DNA from 3 places in the Rhizobacter sp. LjRoot28 genome. Region 2 is predicted to be linked to each of the others. Evidence: predicted binding sites of a transcription regulator. Region 2 holds the regulator's gene; each other region holds the start of a gene.
The links. The regulator LexA, encoded in region 2, represses DNA repair genes until DNA is damaged. The targets are predictions, from matches to a motif close to ACTGTATNNNNATACAGT.

Region 1 (7,863 bases), 1.9 Mb from region 2:
GTGCACCTCCGCCCATGACAACTGCTCCCGACCATCCTGCCTATCGCCCTGACATCGACGGGCTGCGTGCCGTGGCGGTCATCTCGGTCGTGCTGTTCCATGCCGACCCGGACCTGCTGCGCGGCGGGTTCGTCGGGGTCGACATCTTCTTCGTCATCTCGGGCTTCCTGATCTCGTCCATCATCGCGGGCGGTCTTGCCCGGGGCAGCTTCACCTACCGCGAGTTCTACCGTCGCCGCGTGCGACGCATCTTTCCCGCCCTGGTGCTGGTGCTGGCCACCTGCCTCGCCGCCGGATGGTTCCTCCTGCTGGCCGGCGACTACCGCGCGCTCGGATGGCAGACGCTCGGTGGCGCGGGCTTCCTGTCGAACCTCCTGCTCTGGCGTGAAGCCGGCTACTTCGACACCGCCTCCGAATACAAGCCACTGCTGCACCTGTGGAGCCTCGCCATCGAGGAACAGTTCTACATCGTCTGGCCGGTGGTGCTGGCCCTCGTCTGGCGGCGTCGGTGGCGTCCATTGCCGGTGCTGGCGGCGCTCGCGGCGATGTCGTTCGCCGCCAACGTGCTCGGCATCGCCGAGCATCCGTCGGCCACGTTCTTCGCCCCCTGGACCCGTGCCTGGGAGCTCATTGCAGGTGCATGGCTCGCGCTCGCGATGCAGCAGCGCCCCGAGTGGTTCGCCAGGGGCCGCGAGTGGCGGTCAGGCCTGGGCGCCGTGCTGGTGCTGGTCGCGATCACCGCCACGTCACGGGAGAAGGCCTTTCCCGGCTGGTGGGCGCTGCTGCCCGTACTCGGGGCGGCGCTGCTCATCTCGGCGGGTCCGCAGGCGCGCGTCAACCGCGTGCTGCTGTCACATCGGCTGGCCGTCTGGTTCGGGCACATCAGCTACCCGCTCTACCTCTGGCACTGGCCCTTGCTGGCGTTGGCGCTGACGGCGAACCACTACACACCGTTGTCCGACCCGACGCGTGCCGGCCTCGTGCTGCTTGCCGTCCTGCTGGCGTGGCTTACCACCCGCCTCCTGGAGACGCCCATCCGCCGGGCGCCGCAGCGTCCGGTCACCCCACTGCTCGCGGCCTACGTGGCCGTCGCGGCCCTGGCCGGCGCGGTGGTGCTCGCGGAGGGACTGCCGCGGCGCGGCGTCCACGATGACGAGGTGCGCGTCTTCCTCGATCGCTACGCCAAGCTGCACAAGTTCGGCTTGTCGGACGCCTATGAGGAACGGTGCGACTTTTACGATTGGCCCACCGGTGGCCGCAAGCCGGCCATCGACCCGGCCTGCACGGCCGTTGGCCCCGGCCGCCCGGTCTACCTGCTGTGGGGCGACTCCCACGCCCAGGCCCTCGCCCACGGCATCCGACGTGAACTGTCGCCCGGCGTCGACCTCGCGGTGGTGGCCACGAGCGGCTGCACGCCGACGCTCGACGATGCCCGCTCGAATGCCACCTGCCGGGCAGGCAACACGACGGCGCGGGCGTTCATCGAGCGCGAGCGACCACGGCGTGTGTTCATGGCCCAGCGCGAGAAGCACGAGCTGACCGACTGGCACGCCATGGCCCGCTACATCGCGGCGCATGGTGGCCAACTCGTGCTCCTGGGGCCGACGCCGCAGTGGCGCCCCTCGCTGCCCGTCATCGTGGCGCGTGACCTGCGCGCTACGGCGAGCCACGTGGCCGAGGGGCTCGATGGCGCGGTGCTCGAAACCGACCGACGCCTGCAAGCGCAGTTGACCGACTCGCCCGTCACCTACGTGTCGCTCATCAAGGCGCTCTGTGAAGGATCCGCTTGTCGCGCCCGCATCCGCAATGACGACGGCGAGCCGGACCTCCTTGTCGTCGACTACGGTCACCTGACGCCGGCCGGGTCGGTGCATGCGGCGCGCGAGGCACTGGCGCCCTGGCTCGGCGCGCCGCCCTGATCCGCCGCGCGCGCTGCATCGTTCCGGTGGACTGGTGTGCTGTATTTATATACAGTTGTGGTCCCCGACGCCGCCGATCCTCACCATGACCGCGCCCCTGCCGCCAGAGCGTAAGCTCGGCATCATTGCGCATGCGAGACCGCATGCGCAGGGCGGGCCGCATGGGGCCCCGTGGCGCGCTGCCACCTTGCCGCAGGAGTAGCTGCATGGAAGATTCCTCGGAGCCCCGGGTCGTCCGCGTCGGGCGCGATTCCACCACCTCGGCCCAGCCGGTGCGCACCAGTGTCGCCATCAGTTTCGGGTCGCCGGCCACCGAGTCCGGCGTCACGCGCCTGGACCTCAACGACGTCTTCATCAGGAACCCCCAGGCCACTTACATGATGCGTGTGGCCGGCACGGCAATGCGCGATGCCGGCATCGACGACGGTGACATCGTGCTGGTCGATCGGGCCGTCACGCCGGCCCATGGCCACGTGGTCATCGCCGTGGTGGACCAGGAATTCCTGTGCCGCCGGCTGGTACGGCAAGGCGATGCGCTCAGCCTGTGCGCCACCGACCCGGCCGTGGCTGCGGTGCACCCACGCGAAGGCGACGAGTTCCAGCTGTGGGGCGTGGTCACCACCGTCATGAAATCGCTGAAGGTGTGAGGTGACGAGCATGTTCGCCCTCGTCGACGTCAACAACATGTACGTCAGTTGCGAGCGTGTGTTCAAGCCTTCGCTGATCGGCCGGCCGGTGGTGGTGCTGTCCAGCAACGACGGTGCCTGCATCGCGCGCAGCAACGAGGCCAAGGACCTGGGCGTCAAGATGGCGCAGCCGTGGTTCGAGGTGCGCCACCTCGAGCGCTCTGCCGGCCTCATCGCACAGTCGGCCAACTTCGAGCTCTACGGCGACATGTCCAGCCGCATGATGGCGTTGGCGGCTCAGTACGCGCCTCGCCAGGAGATCTACAGCATCGACGAATGCTTCCTCGATTTCGAGGGCGTCCGTGGCGACCTGATCGACACCGGCCGCCACCTGCGTGCAGCGGTGCTGCAATGCACCGGCCTTCCGACCAGCGTGGGTTTCGGTCCCACCAAGACGCTGGCCAAGCTGGCCAACCACGTCGCCAAGACCGAGGATCGCAAGCCCGGCACCTACCCTGCGCATGTGGCCCGAGTCTGCGACTTCGGGTGCATGAGCCAGAGCCAACTCGACGACATCCTGCGCCGCACCGATGTGGGCAGCGTGTGGGGTGTTGGCCGGAAGACCACCGCCCGGCTGAACGAGGGCAGCATCCGTACCGTGCTCGATCTGGTGAATGCCGACGTCGCCACCCTGCGTCGCCAGTTCAATGTGCTGCTCGAGAAAACGGTGTTCGAACTGCGCGGAACCTCCTGCCTCGACGTTGACGATGCCCCCGCGCCCAACCAGCAGATCATGGCGTCACGCTCGTTCGGCGAACCCGCCACCGACATCACCGCCCTCAGCGAAATCGTCAGTGGCTTCACGACCCGCGTGGCGGCCAAGCTGCGTGCCCAGCACAGCCTGGCCGCCGCCGTGCGGGTGTTCATCACCACCAGCCCGCACCGCCGCCAGGACGCCCAGCACAGCCCGAGCATCACGATGCCCCTCGTGCGGCCCACATCCGATACGCGGGCCCTCATCGCTGCGGCGCTGTCGGCGCTGGAGCGCATGTTCCGCCCGGGGCACAACTACGTGAAGGCCGGCGTCATGCTGGTCGACCTGTGCGACGAGGGCCAGGCACAGGGCGAGTTGGACCTGTTCGCCGAACCGGTCGGTCCTTCGGCGCTGTCGACGGAGGCGGGGGCACGGGCGACAGCCGCGAACGCACGGCTGATGAACGCCGTGGACGCGCTGAACCTGAAATTCGGCCTCGGCGCCGTCGGCGTGGCGAGCGGGTTGCAGCGAGCGCAGGGAGCGCAGCGCCATGCGTCGAGGCAGGAGCGCAGGTCGCCCAGGTACACGACGCGGCTGGAGGAGATTGCCACGGTGAGGGCGTGAGGGCGCCGTAGACCCTCCGGGGTGAGCTGTCCGCGGTGATTGCCGCCTTTGAACGAATCGGCGCCTGCCGGCGTCGGGCGCCGTCCGAAGCGGAACCGACGGCTCCCGCCTCGAGGCGTCGAGGCGGCAGATGACGCCGCCGCGATCCGGTTCGGCGGTCTGCGTCCGCGAGAACCGTCCACGTCGCGACGGCTGGCCCTGCCTCGAGGAGGTGAATCAAGCCGGGCGGCGGTCCGTCGTTAGACTGGCTCCCGGCCGGAGGGGACTCCGGCCGTGCAGCTTGGCGATCGGGCCTCGACCCGGTCGTCGGCCTGCACCCGTGCTGGCGGTCGCGCGCGGCCGCCGGATCCCTGGCCGGCCCTCGGCCGGCGTGGGGCAGGGCGGAACCGGCGCACGACCGGCACGCCTTCGCCCTTGTGCGAGGAGACATTCATGCCATTCAAGAAAGGCACATTCAGGAAGTCCGCCCTGGCGGCGTTGATGGGCGCGACATTGGTCGGCTGTGGCGGCGGCGGCACTGACGCCAGTGATGCCGACAGCGCCACCGCCCGCCCCACTGCCAGCGTGGAGGCCGAACGCAGTCTCGACATGCAGGCGACCGTGTCGGCGCTGGCGGCCGCCGCTGGCACCAGCATCGCCACCGCTGCCGATGGCACCACCAAAGCCAGCGGCACGAGTTTCGGGAACGTCATCGACGGCGACACCGACACCTATTGGCAACCGACGTCCCGCTACGGCCAGCGCATCTCCGCGAAAGGCTTCAGCGCCACGGTCAGCAGCGTCACCATCCATGAACTGACCCAGACGGTGACCGCCTGGCGGCTGATCAACAACGACACCGGTCAGGTGCTCGCCTCGGGCAGCGGCCTGGGCGCCAACCGGTCGATCAGCTTCGCTCCGGTCGCCAGCAGCAAGCTGGACCTGCTCATCGACCGCGCGGTCGGCCTTCCGCGCATCGGCGAGTTCGAAGTGTTCGCGCATGGCGGCACCCCGCCGGGCGGTGGCGAGCCGCCCGACGACGGGGGTTCCACGCCCCCACCGAGCGGGACGATCACGGGCGCCAGCTGCCGGTCCACGGGGTCGGTGTCGCTGTCCCAGACGCAGATCGTGCGGGCGGGCCAGGTCTTCGACGGCGGGTGCCGCACGTTCAACCCGACGTTCAGCGATGGCGGCCAGGCCGAGGGCCAGGACCCGGTCTTCCTGGTCGAGAAGGGCGGCGTGCTGAAGAACGTCATCATCGGCCGCAACGGCGCTGACGGGATCCACATCTACGGCGACGCCACGGTCGACAACATCACCTGGACGGATGTCGGCGAGGACGCCCTGACGGTCAAGGCGGCCGCGACGGTGACGGTGCGCAACATCACCGGGTCGGAGGCCAACGACAAGTTCTTCCAGCTCAACGCGCCCACCACCTTCAAGCTCGAGAACGCGGTGGTCAACGTCGCCGGCAAGCTCTTCCGGGAGAACGGAGGCAAGTGCTACCCGGTGCGCGTCACCGTGAACGGCGCGCGCCTCAGCAACATCAAGGAGGCCGTGTTCCGGTCGGACTGCAACCGCAGCACCTTCTCGCTCAGCAATGCGCAGCTGAGCGACGTGAAGGCGATCTGCTACGCAGGCGGCCAGTACGCGAGCTGCGGCATGAAGTGACGGGTCGCTGACTCCCGGGCCCTCGGTCAGCGCCGGTCGAGGGCCCCGGTGACTGCACGGCCCACGTCCTCCGATCGCGTGCTCCAGGCCAGAAGGGAAGACCTCATGTCGATTGATCCGTCCCTGACCTACGTGCTGCTTGGCCCGACCGGTGCGACCGAACCGGTGCCAGGGGGCGAAGCCTTCTGGGCCCGACCGCCCGCCGAGCTGGACGACATGGGCCGGCGATGGCTGGTGTCCGAGTTCGAATGCGATGCCGACTGGGCCAGCTGGGAGATGCACCCTGAAGGTGACGAGTTCGTCTACCTGCTCTCGGGCGAGGCCACGTTCGTGCTGGACCGTCCGGAAGGACCGACCCGCGTTCCGCTTCGCGGCCGTGCCGCCGTCGTCGTGCCTCGGGGCGTCTGGCATACCGCCGAGGTGACGGCGCCGAGCCGCATGCTCTTCGTGACCCTTGGCGCGGGGACGCAGCACCGCCCGGTCACCGGGGACTGAAGCCGGCCTGGCATCGACCATCCGGGCGGCCCAATGAAAACAACCCACCGGCCTCGGGAGGCGGGTGGGTTGTTCGGGCGATTGGTGCCGGTGAAAGGAGTCGAACCCTCGACCTTCGCATTACGAATGCGCTGCTCTACCAACTGAGCTACACCGGCGTTTCACGTCGGCCCTGAGGCCTGTGAAGCCCGCGATTATAGAGCAAGAAAATCAGCTCTTGGGCGTCTTGTGATACCCGGTGACGCGTTCGACCTCATTTTTCGAGCCGAGCACCACGCTGACGCGCTCGTGGAGCTTGCCGGGACGGATGTCGAGGATGCGCTCGTAGCCGTTGGTGGCCGCGCCGCCCGCCTGCTCGATGAGAAAGCTCATCGGGTTCGCCTCGTACATCAGGCGCAGCTTGCCGGGCTTGTCCGGCTCACGCTGGTCCCAGGGGTACATGAACACGCCGCCGCGGGTGAGGATGCGGTGCACGTCCGCCACCATGCTGGCGATCCAGCGCATGTTGAAGTCCTTGCCGCGCGGCCCCGTCTTGCCGGCCAGGCATTCGTCGATGTACTGCTTCACGGGCGGGGCCCAGTGCCGCATGTTGCTCATGTTGATCGCGAATTCCTTGGTGTCGGCCGGAATCTGCAGGTCGTCGGCGGTCAGCACCCATGAGCCCTGTTCACGGTCGAGCGTGAACATCGCCACGCCATCGCCCACGGTGAGCACGAGGGTCGTCTGCGGGCCATAGACGCAGTAGCCCGCGGCCACCTGCTGGTTGCCCGCCTGGAGGAAGTCCTCTTCGCTGACGCCAGCACCGTTCTCCGGCTTCTTCAGCACGGAGAAGATGGTGCCGATGCTGACGTTGACGTCGATGTTGCTCGAGCCATCGAGCGGGTCGAACAGCAGCAGGTACTCGCCCTGCGGGTAGCGGTTCGGCACCACGTAGATGCCTTCCATTTCCTCGCTGGCCATGGCGGCCAGCGCGCCACCCCATTCGTTGGCCTCGATCAGCACCTCGTTGGCGATGATGTCGAGCTTCTTCTGCACCTCGCCTTGCACGTTCTCGCTGCCGGCGCTGCCCAGCACGTCGCCGAGGGCGCCCTTGTTGACGTTGATGCTGATGCGCTTGCACGCGCGGGCCACCACCTCGATTAGCAGCCGCAGCTGCGACGGGATGTGCCCGTGCATGCGTTGCTGCTCGACCAGGTACTGGGTCAAGCTGATGCGTTTACTCATTGGAAAGGTCCTCTAGGCTTGAAAATCAGGCTTGTTCGAGTGCGCGGCCAATGATCTCGCGCACGTCGCTGGAAAGGTCGGGTTTGGCCGCCACGCGCTGCAGGGCGACGTGGGCTGCGCTGCGGTACGGTTCGGCGAGCGCGCTCCAGCGGTCCATGACGCGCGCCATGCGGGCAGCGAGTTGTGGGTTGATGCTGTCGAGCTCGATGATGCGGTCGGCCCAGAACACGTACCCGGCAGCGTCGGTTCGGTGGAAGGCGCCCGGGTTGCTCATGCACAGCGCGCTGATCAGACTGCGGGCCCGGTTCGGGTTGCGCAGCGAGAAGTCAGGGTGCTTGAGCAGCTGCTTCGCCCGCGCGAAGACGCGACCGTCCTTCTCGGGCGTGGTGGCCTGGAGGGCGAACCACTTGTCGATGACGAGCGCCTCGTCCTTGAAAAGGGCGTGGAAGCGTTGCAGCGCCGGCTCGGCGAGCTCGGAATGAGAGGCGGTGAGGGCCGTCAGGGCGCCGAGACGGTCGGTCATGTTGCCGGCATCCTTGAAGCGCTGGAACGCGCGGCCCGGCCAGACGGT
Region 2 (7,863 bases):
CTCGACGTGCATGTGCTGGTGGTTCTCGGCGATGAAGAGTGCGAGATGGCGGTAGAGCCGCTGCGCCAGCGTGCCGCGTGATTCCGGGCGCGCAGCGCGCAGCGCGAGGGCCTGGTTGTGCAGGACCTCGATGCTCTCGATGTGGGTGTCGTGGTCCTCGGCGGTGCGACTGGCTCCCGTGGGCATCTGCGATTCGATGGCCGGATGGATGAACTCGTTCTCGTGGCGGATGTGCGCGGTGCAGAAGTGCAGCAGTTCGTCGAGCTGCACCAGCGCCTGGTGCATGTCCTCGTCGTCGAAGACGTCGATGCGACCCACGCGCAGGAGGGTGTCGGCCATGAAGTTGCGCATGGCCTTGTGGATGGGCATGTACAGGTCCACGCGCGAGGCGTTGACGGTGGCGGCGGGACGGGGGGCGAGCGTCGTGTTCATGCGGATCTCCTCTCCTGCAAGCCGCATCGGTCGCGGCAAGGTGGGGAGTGTTCCGGATGCGTGGCGCGGCCGCATCCCCCAAAGGGCCGGTCGGTTGCGGTCTCGACCCCCACGTAAGGGGGTGAGCCCGGCGCCGGAGGCGGGCAGGGTCAGTCGTGCCGGCGGCGCGGCGGGGTGGTGGGCAGCCACCACAGCCACGCGGCCACGGCCAGGCATGCCGTTCCCGGCAACCAACGCCACGGCTCCGGCAGTACCCACCAGGCACCGGCCGAGCTGATCGACATCATGACGGTGGCGACCTGCTTGGCCCGCAGCGGCACGGCGCGGTGCTCACGCCATTCGCGCGTCACCGGACCGAAGTGCGGGTGCGAGAGCAGCCACCGCTCCCAGCGCGGGCTGCCGTTGGAAAAGCAGAAGGCAGCCACCAGCACGAACGGCGCCGTGGGCAGCAGAGGCAGGAACAGGCCGACGAAACCGAGCACCATCGCGGACCAGCCGGCGACGAGCCACAGGTGCCTCGCCCAGGCCGGGCGCAGCGTGGAGGGAGGCGGCGAGTCGGACTCCTGCGTCATGGGCCTTCACCAGGCCTTGGGCGTGACGCGGGGCCCGCCCAGCCGGGAGGTGTCGAGGTAGGCGGTGCGGTAGACCTCGAAGGGCATGGAGTCTGCGGCCTCGATGGCGGCCTGCTCCTCGATGGAGGTACGCGCGATGGCGGCCAGCCGTGCAGCTTCGGCTTCGGGAAAGGGCAGCGCCGTGAGGTGGGCCTTGACCTGCGACGACCGCTGGCGCGCGAAGTCGGTGAAGGAGCCCGCGTGCTCGGCGGTCATCGCTTCAAGCACCCGAGCCGATGGCAGCGAGGCGGGGTCGCGGAGCGCGGTCCGCGCGGCCTGGACGGCCTCGGCATGGCCCGTGGTTCGCAACGACTCGTCGAGCGCCTGGGCGAGCGGCGCACAGGCGTCGATCACTTCCTCGGCCCACTCGAGCAGCGTGACCTCGGCGCCGCCCCGCTCGAGCCGCAGGCCGGGCTCGCGCCCGCGGGCCGCGGTACGGTGCTGGTTGCGGGCGAGGGTGGCAATCTCCTCCGGTGTGTCCGGCGGGCTGTCGCTGAGCAGGCAATGCAGCAGGAAGACATCGAGGAAGCGCATGGTGGACGCCGCGATCCCGACGGGGACGAAGGGGTCGAGGTCCATGCAGCGCACTTCGACGTACTCCACACCACGCTCGCGCAAGGCGTGTAGGGGGCGCTCGCCGGAGAAGATGGTGCGCTTCGGGCGGATGGTGCCGTAGAACTCGTTCTCGATCTGCAGCAGGCTCGTGGCGAGCTGGTTGTACTCGCCAGCCGGGTTGCGCACGCCGATCGATTCGTAGGCCGGGTACGGTCGGGTGAGGGCGTCCTGCAGCGATGCGGCGTAGCCTTCGAGTCCGTTGTAGCTCACCGACAGCGAGGATTGCGCATCGCTCTGGTAACCCAGGCGCCCCATGCGCAGCGACGTGCCGTGGGGCATGTGCAACGACCGGCCCGCCAGGTCCTGCAATTCATGTTCGCGTCCGGCCACGAAGCTGCTGCACACCGCCGGCGACGCGCCGAAGAGGTAGAGCAGCAGGAAGGAATGGCGACGGAAGTTCCGGATGAGCGAGAAGTAGCCGTCGTTGGTGATGCCCGGCATCGACCAGTTGTAGTGGATGCCCGAGATGGTCTGCATGCGGCGGCCGTAGCGGTGCCCGAGCCCCATGCGGTAGACGCTCTTGGCCTTTCCGACGTTGGACGATCCGTAGCGGCCGAGCGGGATGGTCTCGTCCACCGGCAGGCCGCACGGCATGCTGGCGACCCAGAGCATCTCGTCGCCGATCGCCCGGTAGACGAACTGGTGGATGCGGGTGAGCTCGTCCACCACCCCGTCCACGCCGGCATGCACCCCGGTCACCAGCTCGATCTGCGATTCGCTGAAATCGGTGGTGATGTTGGGATTGGTGAGGGCCGACCCCAGTGCGGCGGGGTGGGGGGTCAGTGCCAGGCCGCCGTCGGGCAGCGCGCGCAGGCTCTCCTTCTCCACTCCGCGCCGGATCGCGGCGAGTGCGTCCGGGGTCAGTGCGCGGAGGCCTTGTTGCAGACTGCTCACGCAGGTCTCCTGGATTCGTTGTCGGGGGGCGAAAGGTAGCAGACCCGGCAGAACCGTGCTGTGAGGTGCATCATCTCCCGCCGCGTACGGCCGGATTGTCGCGCGTTCCCGAGTGAGGGCCCGGAAACGTGCTTGCCTGGCGCCGCTTGGGCCGCCGGGCGCCCTACTGGGGCATCAAACCGGGGGGCAGCACGGCACCGGGCTCGGCCTCCGGTTCGGTGGTCCCAGTCAGCCTCGCCTCGGTCGCGGCCGCCCGCCCCACCTCGGTGGCCGCTGCCAGGCCAGCTGCCACGGTCGACGCTGCCACCGCCACCGCACCCGTGAGGACCTCGGCGGGAGAGGGCTGCTGCGACGGGGCCAGCGACGGTTCCGACGCTGGCCCCTGCAGGGGTGCAGGCGCGGCCACGGGCCGGTGGGGTGCTGCGGCGCTCGCTCCGGCGGTCGATGGGGCGGCGGGTTGGGCTGCCGCCACGGCCGCGGCGGGAAGCAGCGCCCGGTTCAGGCGCGGCCTGAGCCAGCTGCCGACCGTGCGATGCCGCTTCTCGAAGGCCTGGTAGACCAGCCAGGCGATCCCGTGGGCCAGCGCCACGGCGATCGCGACGGCTGCGGCCTTCGGGATGGCCGTGTCACGCGTGGCCTCGAACACCAGCACCAGCACGGTGTTGTGCACCAGGTACAGGCTGTAGCTGTACGAGGCGAGGAACGAGGACAGCTTGGCCGGCACCTTCCATGCGGTGGTGGCGCGATTGAGCCGCAGGAAAACGCCCAGGAAGATGACGACGATCAGGAAGGCCGTCTGCAGGTCGTAGGGATCGAAGGGAATCTTCACCATGCGCCCGGCGAGCGCGACGACCCCGAAGCCGGTCAGCCACAGCCACAGACTGCGCGAACGCGCGACGGGGGTGTCGCGCCCGGCCCGCACGACGATGAAGCCCGCGACCCCGCCCAGGATCCAGATGAGCGAGAGCGCCTTGCCGGCACCGTCAGCGGCGTTCCATACCAGCACCGGCAGGCTGACCAGCGCGAGCAGCAGCGCCCAGTGGCGGCGGATCGGCTCCTTCAGCAGCAGCACGTAGACGAGCAGGCCCGCGGCCACGTACAACCAGAACTCGATGGCAACCGTCCAGTAGGGCTCGGCGGTGTTGTACGGGCGAATTCGCCATGGGACGTCCATGCCGACGATGCTCAGCGCTTGGAAGACGGGGTAGTCGAACAGCAGCAGGAGGTTGCCGGCCAGTGCGATGAAACCGGTGTTGAGCCCGTCGCCGCCCATGCGGCTTTCAATGACCGTGGCGTTCAGCAGCGCGATCATCAGCATGACGGGCACGAGCGGCGTCAGGATGCGCGCCATCCGGTCGGCGAGAAAGTTGGGGAGGTGAGGGCCCGGTTTCTGGGAGCGAATCAGGAGCGATTGCGTGATGAGAAAGCCGGACAGGATGAACAGGAAGGTGACCGCCAGCCCCCGCCCCCAGAAGTGCAGCTCGTTGTTGAAGAACACCAGGATGACGTGGGACAGCACCACGAGGTTGGAGGCCAACGCACGCAGGCCGTCCATGTAGGCGGTGGCGGCCTCCGACGTGCGGAGGGAACGTGCCGGTGGCTGCCCGGCGGCGGGAACGGAGTCAGACTTCATCTCACGGTCCTTGTGAAGGGTTGGGGGTGGACGCGCGCAGGCGCATCAACGGCCGTCGGGCACCACGGTCCGCAGGGCTTCGTGGAAGCGCTCGTACCCCTTGGCATTGAGGTGCAGGCGGTCCTTGCCGAAGTAGGTCGCCTCCGGGCTGCCATCTGCCGCGGTGAACCAGGGTTGCAGGTCCAGCAGGGTGACGTTCGGCCTGGCGGCGGCAATGCGGCGAATGTGGCCGTTGAGGGCGTCGAAGTCGCCCGGTTTCACGGGCGCGGCCGGGTTGGCGCGCGGTGTGAGGGTGCACAGAACGACGGGCAGCTTGGGATCCTGCGCGGCTGCTGCATCCAGCACGCGCTCGATGTTGCGGGCGGTCTGCCGCGGGTCCTGGTGCGCGCTGAGGTCGTTGCCGCCGATCAGGAGCACGATGCGGCTCGGCTTCAGGTCGAGCACATCCTCCTGGAATCGGAACACCAGGCCGCGACTGGTGTCGCCGCCCACGCCGCGGTTGGCCACGACGGCGGGCGCCAGATCCTGTTCGGCGGATTTCCAGCCTCCAAGCAGGGAGTCGCCGGCAAGCACCAGCGCGCCCTGCTTGCGTTCCCGCTCTTTCCAGAACCGCTTGCGGTCTTCTGTCATCCAGCCGAATACCCGGATGGCCCCTTCGCCCGGCCAGGCCTTGGCGTCGGCCGGGTAGGGCGTCGGCGCATCGGCTGCGAGCGTCGGTGTGGCAGAGCCGGCCAATACGACCAGAAAAAATGCGATGAGTGTCGGTACAAATGGCCGCATAAGATGAGGTTGCTGGATGTTTCGAAGAATTGGCGGAAACCCTAGCAAGACCGCTGCCAAGACGCCCGGGATGAGACCGCGTGCCCCGCACCTCGCCGGGGCCGTCGCAGGGATCAGCGGCAGGTGGCCCTCTCGGCAAACCGGTGCGCTGCGGCGCATGCCGAGGGATCGGCGCACGTCAGTTGCGCTCAGGCCGCAAGCGAATCGGTTGTGGACAAACGGGTTCGTCATGTGCCCGCCGCGCGTGTGCCGGTTCCGGACTCACGCGCCGCGGACTTTGAAGCCGACTGACAAGCAGCCGGGCCGGTGCGGGGAGTGTCGCGGGCAGCGCCCAGCGTGCAGCCGCCCGGGATGCCGTGGCTGCGCGCGCTCAGAGCGAGCCGAACGCCGCCTTGCGCCGGGCGGTGTACGCCCACCACGGTGCGGGCGCCGCGCCGGCCATGAAATCGGTGGCCGCCATGAAGGTGTCGAGGACGCAAGGGTCCTGGCGATGCCCGGTGACTTGGCACAGTTCGCGGTACAGGGCGTAGGCATCCTTGCCCCGCAGCTCGCGGGGATGCTGGATGCCGAGGCGGCGCAAGGCGTCGGCCAGTGCAGGCCCGATGTTGGGCAACTGTTCCAGGCGCTCGCAGTGGTCTGGCGAGTGCGCCTTCGGGGCCTTGATCGCCGCCATGGCGCTACATGAACGCCGAGTTGCGAATGAGGCCGACCGCCAGTCCTTCGAGTTCGAAGTCGGTCGCGTCGGGCGGGACCACGATGGGCTCGAACTCCGGGTTCTCCGGGAGGAGTTCGATTCCGCCGCGGGTGCGCTTGAAACGCTTCACGGTGACGTCGTCGCCCAGCCGGGCCACGACGATCTGGCCGTTCTTCGCTTCCTTGGTTTTCTGGACCGCGAGCAAGTCGCCGTCGAGGATGCCGGCGTCGCGCATGCTCATGCCGCGCACCTTGAGGAGGTAGTCGGGCCGGCGCGAGAACATGCTGGCTTCCATGAGGAAGGTCTGGTCGATGTGTTGCTCGGCCAGGATGGGGCTGCCGGCAGCGACCCGACCCACCAGCGGGAGCGACAGCTGCGCGAGGCTCGGCAGGGGCAGGGTGTACTGGCGGCCCCGCGTGTCATTGAGGGCGCGCAGTGTGTCAGACTTCAAGCGGATGCCGCGCGAGGTGCCCCCGACGAGCTCGATCATGCCCTTGCGCGCCAGCGCCTGCAGATGCTCCTCGGCCGCGTTGGCGGACCGAAAGCCGAGCTCGGCGGCGATCTCGGCGCGGGTCGGAGGGGCGCCGGTGCGCTCGATGGCGCTCTGCACCAGATCGAGAATCTGCTGCTGGCGGTCGGTGAGTTTCGGGACGTCTTGCATGGCCATCCTTGTGGTGTTCTTCGGCAGCTGAACGTTCATCCAGTGGCTGTATTTTTATCCAGCTGAATCAAAAATGCAAAACGTCAATTCGACCGTGGTGGTGCTCGGCACCGGCGGCACCATCGCGGGGACGAGCCCGCCCGGTGCCGACGAGCGTAATTACCGGGCGGCGCAGCTCTCGGTGGCCGCGCTGCTGGAGGCCGTGCCGGGGCTGCCGGCCGGCCTCGTGTGCGAGCAGGTCGCCCAGGTCGACAGCAAGGACATGGGCCACGCCGTGTGGTTGCAGCTGGCGCAGCGGGTCTCGGTTCACCTGGCGTCCTCTCAGGTCGGCGGCGTGGTGGTGACCCACGGGACCGACACGCTCGAGGAAACGGCCTTCTTCCTGCAACGCGTGCTGGCCCCGGCCAAACCGGTGGTGTTCACCGCCGCCATGCGCCCGGCCACGGCGGCCGAGCCGGACGGGCCCGGCAACCTGCGGGACGCGGTGGCATTGGCGGCCGATGCGAGTGCGCACGGCGTGCTCGTCGTCATGGGCGGCGTGGTGTTCGGGCCGCGTGACGTGCGCAAGGCTCACCCGACGCGCCTCGATGCCTTCTCGAGCGGCTCGGCCGGGCCGCTCGGGCAGTTGCGGGACGGGAAGGTGTCGTGGCGGCGCGAGGTGCCCCGGGAGGTGGCCCTCGGTCTCGACTGGCTGCCGGCGAACCCGTCCGACTGGCCGCGTGTCGACCTGGTGGTGAGCCATGCCGGCGTGGACGGCGCCCTGGTGGATGCGCTGTGCGGGATCGGCACGCGCGGCATCGTGGCAGTGGGCACCGGCAATGGCACGCTGCACGAGGCGCTGGAGGCTGCCCTGCTCAGGGCGCAGTCGAAGGGGGTGGCGGTACGCCGGGCGACCCGCTGCCGGGACGGCGCGATGGTGCCTCGATCGAGCGACCCGTTTCCTGACGTGGGCGATCTCACGCCGGCCAAGGCGCGCATCGAGCTCATGCTGGAGCTGATGCGGTCGACCGGGTGAGCAGGGCGTTGCTGGCGGCCCCGATGAGGGAGCCGCCGGAGACGATCAGACGACCGTCAGCGTGACGTCGATGTTGCCGCGGGTGGCGTTCGAGTACGGGCACACCTGGTGGGCGGCTTGCACGATCTGCTCGGCGACGGCGCGCTCGACGCCGGGGATGGACACCTTCAAGGCAGCCTGGATGCTGAAGCCGGCCGGAATCGGGCCGATGCCCACGTCCGCGGTGATCGACGTCTCGGCCGGGAGGGCGATCTTCATCTTGCCGGCGACGACCTTCATCGCGCCGATGAAGCAGGCCGAATAGCCCGCTGCGAACAACTGCTCAGGGTTGGTCCCCACGGCGCCATTGCCGCCCAGTTCCTTGGGCGTGGTCAGCTTCACGTCGAGCACGCCGTCGGACGAACGTGACGTGCCTTCACGGCCGCCGGTGGAGGTGGCGGTGGCGGTGTACAGGACTTTTTCGAGGCTCATGGTCGTTCCTTTGAGAGGGGCAGCAGGGCCGAGTCGACAGGCTCGGCAGCGTCCGGC
Region 3 (7,863 bases), 620 kb from region 2:
CCACCCTGGATGGGGCCCGGCCTGACGATTGCGACCTCGATGACCAAGTCGTAGAAGCACCGCGGCTGCATGCGCGGAAGCATCGAGCGCTGCGCGCGGCTTTCGATTTGGAACACGCCGACGGTATCCGCCTTGCAAATCATGTCGTACGTGACGGGGTCCTCTGCGGGGATGTCCTGCATCTCGAATACGTAGCCCTTGCGCGTGCTGATGAACTCGAGAGACCGGCGGATGGCCGAGAGCATGCCGAGCGCCAAGACATCGACCTTGAGCAAACCCAAAGCGTCTAAGTCATCCTTGTCCCACTCGCAGATGGTGCGGTCTTCCATGGCCGCGTTCTCGACAGGGACCATGCGCGTGAGCGGGCCCTTGGTGAGTACGAAGCCACCCGGGTGCTGCGACATGTGCCTCGGCATGCCCATGAGTTGCGCCGTCAGCGTCATCAGCTGCTGGACAGCCAGGTCGTCCGGGTCCAGTCCCACCTCCACGAGCCGCTCTCGCATGACTTCGCGGCCGTCCCACCACATCAGGTTGCCGGCAAGGGCGTCGAGGATTCCGGGCGCGAAGCCAAGAGCCTTCCCGACGTCGCGGATGGCTGACTTCGGCCGGTACGAGATGACGACAGCGGTCAGGGCTGCGCGATGCCTTCCGTACTTTCCGTAGAGGTACTGGATGACCTCCTCACGGCGCTGGTGCTCGAAGTCGATGTCGATGTCCGGGGGCTCATTCCGTTCCTTGCTGATGAAGCGCTCGAACAAGACGCTCATCCGCGCGGGGTCAACCTCGGTCACACCGATGCAGTAGCAGACGACGGAATTCGCTGCGCTTCCACGACCCTGGCAGAGGATGTGCTGCGACTGCGCGAAGCGCACGATGTCGGCCACGGTCAAGAAATAGTGTTCGTACTTCAGGTCTTTGATGAGTTCGAGCTCGTGCTCAATCTGCAGCTGCACCTTCGCAGGCATACCGTTCGGCCATCGACGGCCCGCGCCCTCGTAGGTGAGCTTGCGCAGGTACGACGTCGGGGTCTCGTCCTGCGGAACCACCTCGTCGGGGTACTGGTAGCTGAGTTCGCTGAGCGAGAAGTCGCATCGGGCCGCAACTCGCAGCGTTTCCTCCAGCAGGTCCAATGGGAACGTCTGGGCCAGACGCAGCCGGGTGCGCAGATGCCGCTCAGAATTGCACTGGAGCTCGAGGCCGCATTCGGTGAGCGGCTTGCTGACCCGGCTGGCGGTCATCACATCTTGGAGGGGCTTGCGAGAGCGGACGTGCATGTGGACGTCGCCACTCGCCACCAAGGGGATGGCGGTGAGTTCGCTGGCTTCGCGAAGCCGATGAAGCCACATCTCATCGTCGATGACCCGGTACAGCTCCACCGCAAGCCAGCAACGACCAGTGAAATGGGTCAGAAGCCACCGTGCCACCGTCGTCAGCTGCTCGGTTGTCGATGAGCGCTCTGGAGACGCAAGCACCACGCAGTGCTTCAACTCGTCCGGGTCGATGTCGTCGATGCGCAGCGAGTACGTTCCCTTGGGGGCAGAGCGTCGCAGCATAGTGATGAACTCGCAGAGGTAGCCGTAGCCCTCAAGGTTGCAAGCAAGGACGACGAGAGTGAACGGTGAGTCGCACTGCACGAGGAACTGGCTGCCAATTAGAAGCTTCAGCTCCTTCGCCTTGGCCGCAACGTGTGCACGGACGACGCCGGCCATGCTGCACTCGTCCACCATGGCAAGTGCCGTGTAGCCCAATGTATGCGCGCGTTCGACCAACTCCTCGGGCCCGCTTGCGCCCCGAAGGAACGAAAAGTTGCTCAGGCAGCGGAGCTCCGCGTACTCCGGTATCGAGAACTGTGGTCGGCTGGTCATGCGAACGACCCCTGCAGGTACCACGCCGTCTCTTCATTGGCCAGGCGCTCTTGGAAAATCCAGAGGACGCCGCAGTGGTCGCTCAGCGCAACCCAGTAGTCCCGTACGACGTTCTTGGTTCCCTCGGTCTCGCCATCCTTAATCCGGTGCCACCAGCCACCTTCGACACGGTGAGGCCCCGTAAGCAGATGGAGCGGCCCTTGATACATCGGGCGGTTGCCGCGCGTGGCCAGGCGCAGCGGCTCAGGGAGGACGAAGCTGGGCTGCGGAATGCCGGTCGTGCGGATGCGCTTCTTCGCTACCGGCTGGGGCGCAGGCTGCCAGTGCTGCATCCATTCGAGTCGATGGTCCTCGACGAGCACGGGACGCAGCACGCGCTCGGGTCCGAGCCGCGCGGCTACCCGCTCCAGCACCAGCGTCAACGACTCTCCCGCACGGACGGTGTCTGGCAGGAGCGAGGCAGTCCGCTCTTCCAACGCATGAACGTCCAAGGCCTCCAGCTCGAGGTCTCCTGCAGGCGCCAGCAATTCCACCTTGGCCAGGTTTTCGGCGAGGAGCCGACAGAGATGCTCGAGGTCTCGCATGGGCGCCGCGGTCCGTACGACCAGCTCGCCTCCGGTGCCTGCTTCCTTGGAACGCATGGTGTCGTGCGCCCAACGAAGGGCGAACGCGGTTGTGCCTGAGTGCCTGGCGGCGAGCCACCCACACATCGACATCAGCAGTCGCCGGGCACCGAACAGAAGCGCAGGGGCAAGTTCCACGCGGGACATGAGCTCCACGCGCAGCTTGAAGCCTTCGGGGATGGTCAACCAGGTGTGGGCCTCAGGTCGCAGGCCGTACGCCTGGTCCATCGCTCCCAGCAGTTCCTTGTCGAACCGTCGACTGACCCCGCCTCGGGGAAGCTTGCGAATGTCGCCCAGGGTTCGGCATCCCAGCTGGGTGAGGGTGGTCTGGTGCTTCGACGTCGCGCTGAGAGCACCCATGGGGAGCTCATCTAGAAGCTCGCCGATGGGACGGCGGATACCGTTTTCCTTGCCGACTCGGGCGAGCGCCAAGGCCGCCAAACTTGTTGGCGCCCACGAGACGGAGGTCACCCCGAGGTCCGCAGACTCCTGGACGACGCGGTCGCGCAGCGCCCGCTTGCCACGGAACAACCGAGTGCTGGCCTCCACCTCCATGACGACGGCTTCATCGACGACGGCAACGCGGGGCGTGAATTGAAGCGCCCATGTTCCGAGTCCTTGAAGGGCATCACTGGACGGGGGCGTGCTGTCGGGGCCGAGCGGTAACACCAGTGCTGCCCACAACATCGGCAGTCACCTCACGAGAAATCAGACGGCTGGGCTTACGAAGCCGCGGCGTCAGCACAGAAGCCAGGCCACCCGGCACTGACGGCAGAACGAGCTCACCGTCATGCACAGGGCCACGGCGCTTGAAGACGTTGACACGCAGCTCCCAGTCGAGACCGACCGACGCGTGGACACGTAGCGGGGAAGCGGACGCCTCATGGCGGGCAGCCTCTGGGCGGCACAGGAACACCGGCCCTTCACACGCCTGCGCACAGACCTGCAGCCGGCGCAGCTGTTCTTGCCGAGCCTGGGGCAGCCACGCCACGATGGCGCCGGCGGCATTGGATTTGATGAGCTGCTCCGTTACCCAGAGGCGCTCGGCTGGCAGCTCTGCATGGACCCAAACCAGCTGCCGTTCGTCCAGCCCCTCGTGGAGGAGGCCCGGGAGGTGAGGGCGGCGCGGCGGTCCAACGACAACGACTTGGCCACCTTCGGCGACCACCCTGCGCAGCGCAGGTCCGAGCAGCCGCCACTCCAGAACCGACGGCTGGGCAGCCAGCACCTCAGACACGGACCCGAGGGGCCAGCCACCTCCGGGCAGCTCCGCATCCAGCTCCGTCCAGCCGGACGCGCAGACAGACGTGACGATGCGGCCGAGCTCGTTTCCGCGCCAGAGGGCTGCCTCAACGGCGCGCGGCAGCGCCCCAGGAGCAATGTTCTCCTTGGGAGGCGGGAGGGGCTGGGACTCGAGGTCTTCGAGCCAGTCGAGGGCGGGCGAAGGCATGGCTGGATGGGTGCTGTATGTGCATACAGTATCATCCCGCAAGCGCGCTGTCGACTCGCAAACCGTCGATTTCGACACCGCCAAGCTGCTGTCCTACAGCCGCTATAGCACCTATGCAATAACGGCAGTTCGTCCCACGTCACAGGCCCTGTCGCACTTGGCTGCAAGCGCAAAACTGCCCCCCAGGAGCTTCTAGAGAGTTGGCTCCTTCCGCTCGGGAACGGGCGTACTGCTGCTTGTAAGCGGCCCCATCCGCCACTTCTGTTCCTCTAGGACTGAACTGATTGCCGAACAGAGGGCGTGTGCAGACCGACTCGACCCAAACGACACCTCGTCCTCGCCGTAGCGAAACACCACGCCGGTAGGCCCTGGGTCGTCCCAAGACTCTTCCAAGTCGAAGGTGCTTCGTGGCAAAATGAACGTCACCCAGTACGGGATGCAGAGCAGGAAGCGGACGCGAACAACGCGCCCATTGCGGATGCGCAGCACGGACAGGAATGCCAACGGCGCCACCAGGAGCCCCAGGAGTACTGCCTGCCAGACCGAAAAGAGGAGGACAGGTACGACGTAGAGCGGAGCTACCACCATAAAGAAGATGGCAATGGTGTCCGGAGCGACCACGTAGACCGTGCCCGTCCAGAGACGAAACCCCACCCACCATCCGTACAGCAGCACCAGCGGCCGGAGCAACATCGTGATGGCACGCCCGATGAGCGGACCTTCTCCAGGCATTCGCATGGTCATCTCCCCGTTCTTGGTTTGATGAAATCATCGCATGGACCCGCCTGGCAGCGGAGCGGCGCTAACCGCCGCGACCAGACCGTGTAGGCAAGGTCCTCGTCACCACTCGAGAGCTTTGAAGGAAGAACCCGCGAGTCGTGTCCGTTCGGGGTGGCGCAGAATGCGGCCAAGGAGCGCGTACATGGACATCCAAGAAGCAATCACTCAGGACTTCGACATCTTGAATTAGTTGGATGCGGACGAGCAGAAGGCCCGAGAGAACCTATTTGGCATCTTGAGGCAAGGCCGTGCGCCTGAGGCGTTTGATTGGGAGTTCTTGGAAGAGGTCCTTGAGCTCAAACGCAAGACGGTGGAGCAGCTACGAAAGAATGTCGATGAGGTGACTGAAGGCGCTGTGCGCAAGGGGCACTGAGCCCTGTATGGACGGGTTCGCCGCTCCGGAACCTTGCCGACCAGCGGGTTAACAAGTGGAGAGGGTGATGAGAACGTACGTCGTATCTGCGCTTCTTGTGTCTGACGGTCGAGTGACAGGTGTCATGGCGCAGCAATTCCAGGCGACGCCCGATGGCGACCCGGTTCTCACGGACGCGACGTCTCCTGATGCAGCGGAGCTAGAACAGCTTGTCAGAACCGAGCAGGTCTTCGTGGTGCGGCGGACGACGGCCGGGGTCGTTGAACTCGGCTCGCAAGTCCGAACATCCGGCATGCGATTCGTCAGCGTCGACGAAGACGGGGTCGAGAACGACGAGTTGATGAAGCTTGGACAGTTCCACGAATAACAAGTCGACGCTCCGCGCCTAGCACGTAGCTTCGGTGATTTGTGCGATAACGCGTGCATCACTCGGAGATTTGCATGTGCTACAGCGCCCAGATTCGAGCCAACTACGTGAGTTTCACGCGCATGTTTGGCGCGTCGATGGACATCCGGGAGTTCGCCAAGGTGTTCTTTCATCGCGAGCAATCCAAGCTGCGAGTTCCGAAGGCGCTGGAAGCCGAGTTCGAGCATCCGCAGACTCCGGAGGAGGCGGAAATCAAGGCTGCCATCGACAGCTTCAAGGCCGACCGCGAGCTGGCGCTTCAGCAGGAGCTGTTCGCTCAGCGGCATCGGCTCGTCGATGCGGAGCGCAAGCTGCAGGCCAGGACCACGAAGGGTGCGCTCGAGAGTCAGCGCATCGCCACGGAAAAAATCAGCAAGGCCCAGCCAGGACCTCAGCGACCTCAAGCGTCGGGAGCTGCTGGACCGCGACCACCGCATCTTTCCTGGGTGGTACGCACCCGTCATGGTCGTCCAAGACGGCAAGAAGGTGGTGATGCCCATGCGCTACCTCTGTCGGCCCGCTGGGTCCCACCCGTCGTTCGACGTGAAGTTCTCAGGTTGCTACAACGCCAGGCGCGACAACCTCGAGAAGTTTTGGCGAAACCAGTTTGGCTCGTTCCACGGCATCCTCGTGTTAAACGCCTTCTATGAAAACGTGAAGCTCCACGACATGGAGCACCGAGCACTTGGTCCCGGCGAGGAGCCCCAGAACCGCATCCTCAAGTTCGAGCCGAATACGCATCAGGACATGCTGGTGGCGTGCGTGTGGTCCCGCTGGAAGGGTGCGAACGGAGATGAGTTGCTGTCGTTCGCCGTCATCACCGATGACCCGCCGGAGGAAATCGCCGCGGCGGGTCACGACCGTTGCCCAGTTCCCATCAAGCGCGAGTACGTCGATGCCTGGCTGAACCCGGACCTCAGCAACTTGCAGCAGCTGCAGGACATCCTAGAAGACCGTGAGCGGCCGTACTACGACCATCGCGTGCTCGAGAAGATGGCCGCGTGACTGCGCGCATGCCATAGGTCGAGGTCGGGTCATGCAGAAGTCCAAAGCAACCAGCGACGCGCAGCCGCAGCTAGGCGGCCTGGGCACAGGCGCGGTCGTTGTCCTTGATGGCGGTACGCGGGTCCGGCTTGACGATAGGGTGGACTACTGGCCAGCCACGGGCGAGTGGCGTCCACTCGGGCCGCCTTCCAACGCAGCGGAGCTCGCTGGCGGCGTCGGCATGACCAGCCTTCTCGAGTACCTCGCATCGGAGCGCGTGCGCACTGGGCACCCCGTTCTCGGCCCGGTGCCACTGACCTCAGACCGCAGGGTCACCTGCAACTACTGCCAGCAGCCGGCCGAGTTACACGGCGGGCTTGCCGTCTACCCCGACCGGAAAGACTTGGCCAATCGGAGTTTTTGGGTCTGCTGGAACTGCAATGCCTGGGTCGGGTGTCACAACGGCACCGACCAGCCGTTCGGCGGCTTGGCAAACGAGGAGCTACGGCACGCTCGCATCTCCGCGCACAAGAGCTTCGACCCGCTTTGGGAGCAGGGGCGGATGACCCGCCGTGAGGCGTATGCGTGGCTCTCGAAGACGCTCAGCATCCCCAGCGAGGACTGCCACATTGGGATGCTGTCTCTCGAGGACTGCCGACGAGTGAACCAGGTGGTGTGGGATACGTTCGAGCAGCCCTAGCACGTCTCCGCTGCACCGGCGCGGGAGGCACCGTGAACTTGCCCCCCCGGCGGTCAAGGTGATAGAGTTCGACTCAAGGCCTTGTCCGCCTGAGTTTCGAGCGACTCAATCCAGACCGACCGCAAGTCCGTTAGTTCTCCTACCAACCCGCCCCATGCATTTCGCCTGGCCGCGGACCAACGGTAATCGCTCGAGGGGTCCGCGTTGAACTAGGAAAATGCCATGAACGTTGGTATCAGTGAACTTGCGTCCTCCCTCCGTGTTAACACCGCCGATGCCGTAGTGCGAATTCGGCTCGGCCACGGCCATCAGCTCATCTGCGCCGCTCTTGGGTACAAGACGCTCGCGTCATACCAAGCTGCCCAGACAGCTAGGCTTGAACCGCAGAGTCTCGAACGTGTCCGGCACGTTCTTCCTGACTACGACTTGCTTGCTGACCGTGCCCGCGAGCTGGGTGTCGCCAAACCCGCAGCCGAACTCCGCACCCTCGTTGACCGCGCCTTCGGGGAGCGGCTTCCTTCCGCCCGCCTTCACGGCTCGTACGCTGCGATGACGGTAGTGTTCCAGGATGAGGTCCAAAACGCCGTCTTTGGCGATGACGACGTCAACGCCGAGATGGCCGGAGCCAACTACGACGGGGTTGAGGAGGTTTATCTCGAAACCGAACTCGAACCGCACGAGG

Region 1: the regulator LexA is predicted to act here: its motif matches at 1,958-1,975, upstream of ACSQ2F_RS03290 (LexA family protein).
Region 3: the regulator LexA is predicted to act here: its motif matches at 3,951-3,968, upstream of imuA (translesion DNA synthesis-associated protein ImuA).

What each region holds. Positions count from the first base shown of each region.
Region 1 covers NZ_CAXUQC020000001.1:684,879-692,741, forward strand. The annotation lists gene ACSQ2F_RS03285 (acyltransferase family protein) at 15-1,919, shown strand; gene ACSQ2F_RS03290 (LexA family protein) at 2,126-2,566, shown strand; gene ACSQ2F_RS03295 (Y-family DNA polymerase) at 2,577-3,923, shown strand; gene ACSQ2F_RS03300 (pectate lyase) at 4,356-5,573, shown strand; gene ACSQ2F_RS03305 (cupin domain-containing protein) at 5,679-6,068, shown strand; tRNA gene ACSQ2F_RS03310 (tRNA-Thr) at 6,151-6,226, opposite strand; gene ACSQ2F_RS03315 (class 1 fructose-bisphosphatase) at 6,279-7,292, opposite strand; gene pepN (aminopeptidase N) at 7,318-7,863, opposite strand, start outside.
Region 2 covers NZ_CAXUQC020000001.1:2,546,356-2,554,218, reverse strand. The annotation lists gene ACSQ2F_RS11645 (hypothetical protein) at 1-432, opposite strand, end outside; gene ACSQ2F_RS11640 (YbaN family protein) at 582-1,004, opposite strand; gene gshA (glutamate--cysteine ligase) at 1,011-2,552, opposite strand; gene ACSQ2F_RS11630 (acyltransferase family protein) at 2,716-4,185, opposite strand; gene ACSQ2F_RS11625 (GDSL-type esterase/lipase family protein) at 4,231-5,025, opposite strand; gene ACSQ2F_RS11620 (helix-hairpin-helix domain-containing protein) at 5,336-5,638, opposite strand; gene lexA (transcriptional repressor LexA) at 5,643-6,320, opposite strand; gene ACSQ2F_RS11610 (asparaginase) at 6,394-7,335, shown strand; gene ACSQ2F_RS11605 (organic hydroperoxide resistance protein) at 7,381-7,806, opposite strand.
Region 3 covers NZ_CAXUQC020000001.1:1,922,174-1,930,036, forward strand. The annotation lists gene ACSQ2F_RS08870 (error-prone DNA polymerase) at 1-1,865, opposite strand, end outside; gene ACSQ2F_RS08875 (Y-family DNA polymerase) at 1,862-3,175, opposite strand; gene imuA (translesion DNA synthesis-associated protein ImuA) at 3,117-3,938, opposite strand; gene ACSQ2F_RS08885 (hypothetical protein) at 4,131-4,682, opposite strand; gene ACSQ2F_RS08890 (hypothetical protein) at 5,216-5,458, shown strand; partial or broken gene ACSQ2F_RS08895 (SOS response-associated peptidase family protein) at 5,533-6,502, shown strand; gene ACSQ2F_RS08900 (zinc-finger-containing protein) at 6,534-7,181, shown strand; gene ACSQ2F_RS08905 (hypothetical protein) at 7,404-7,863, shown strand, end outside.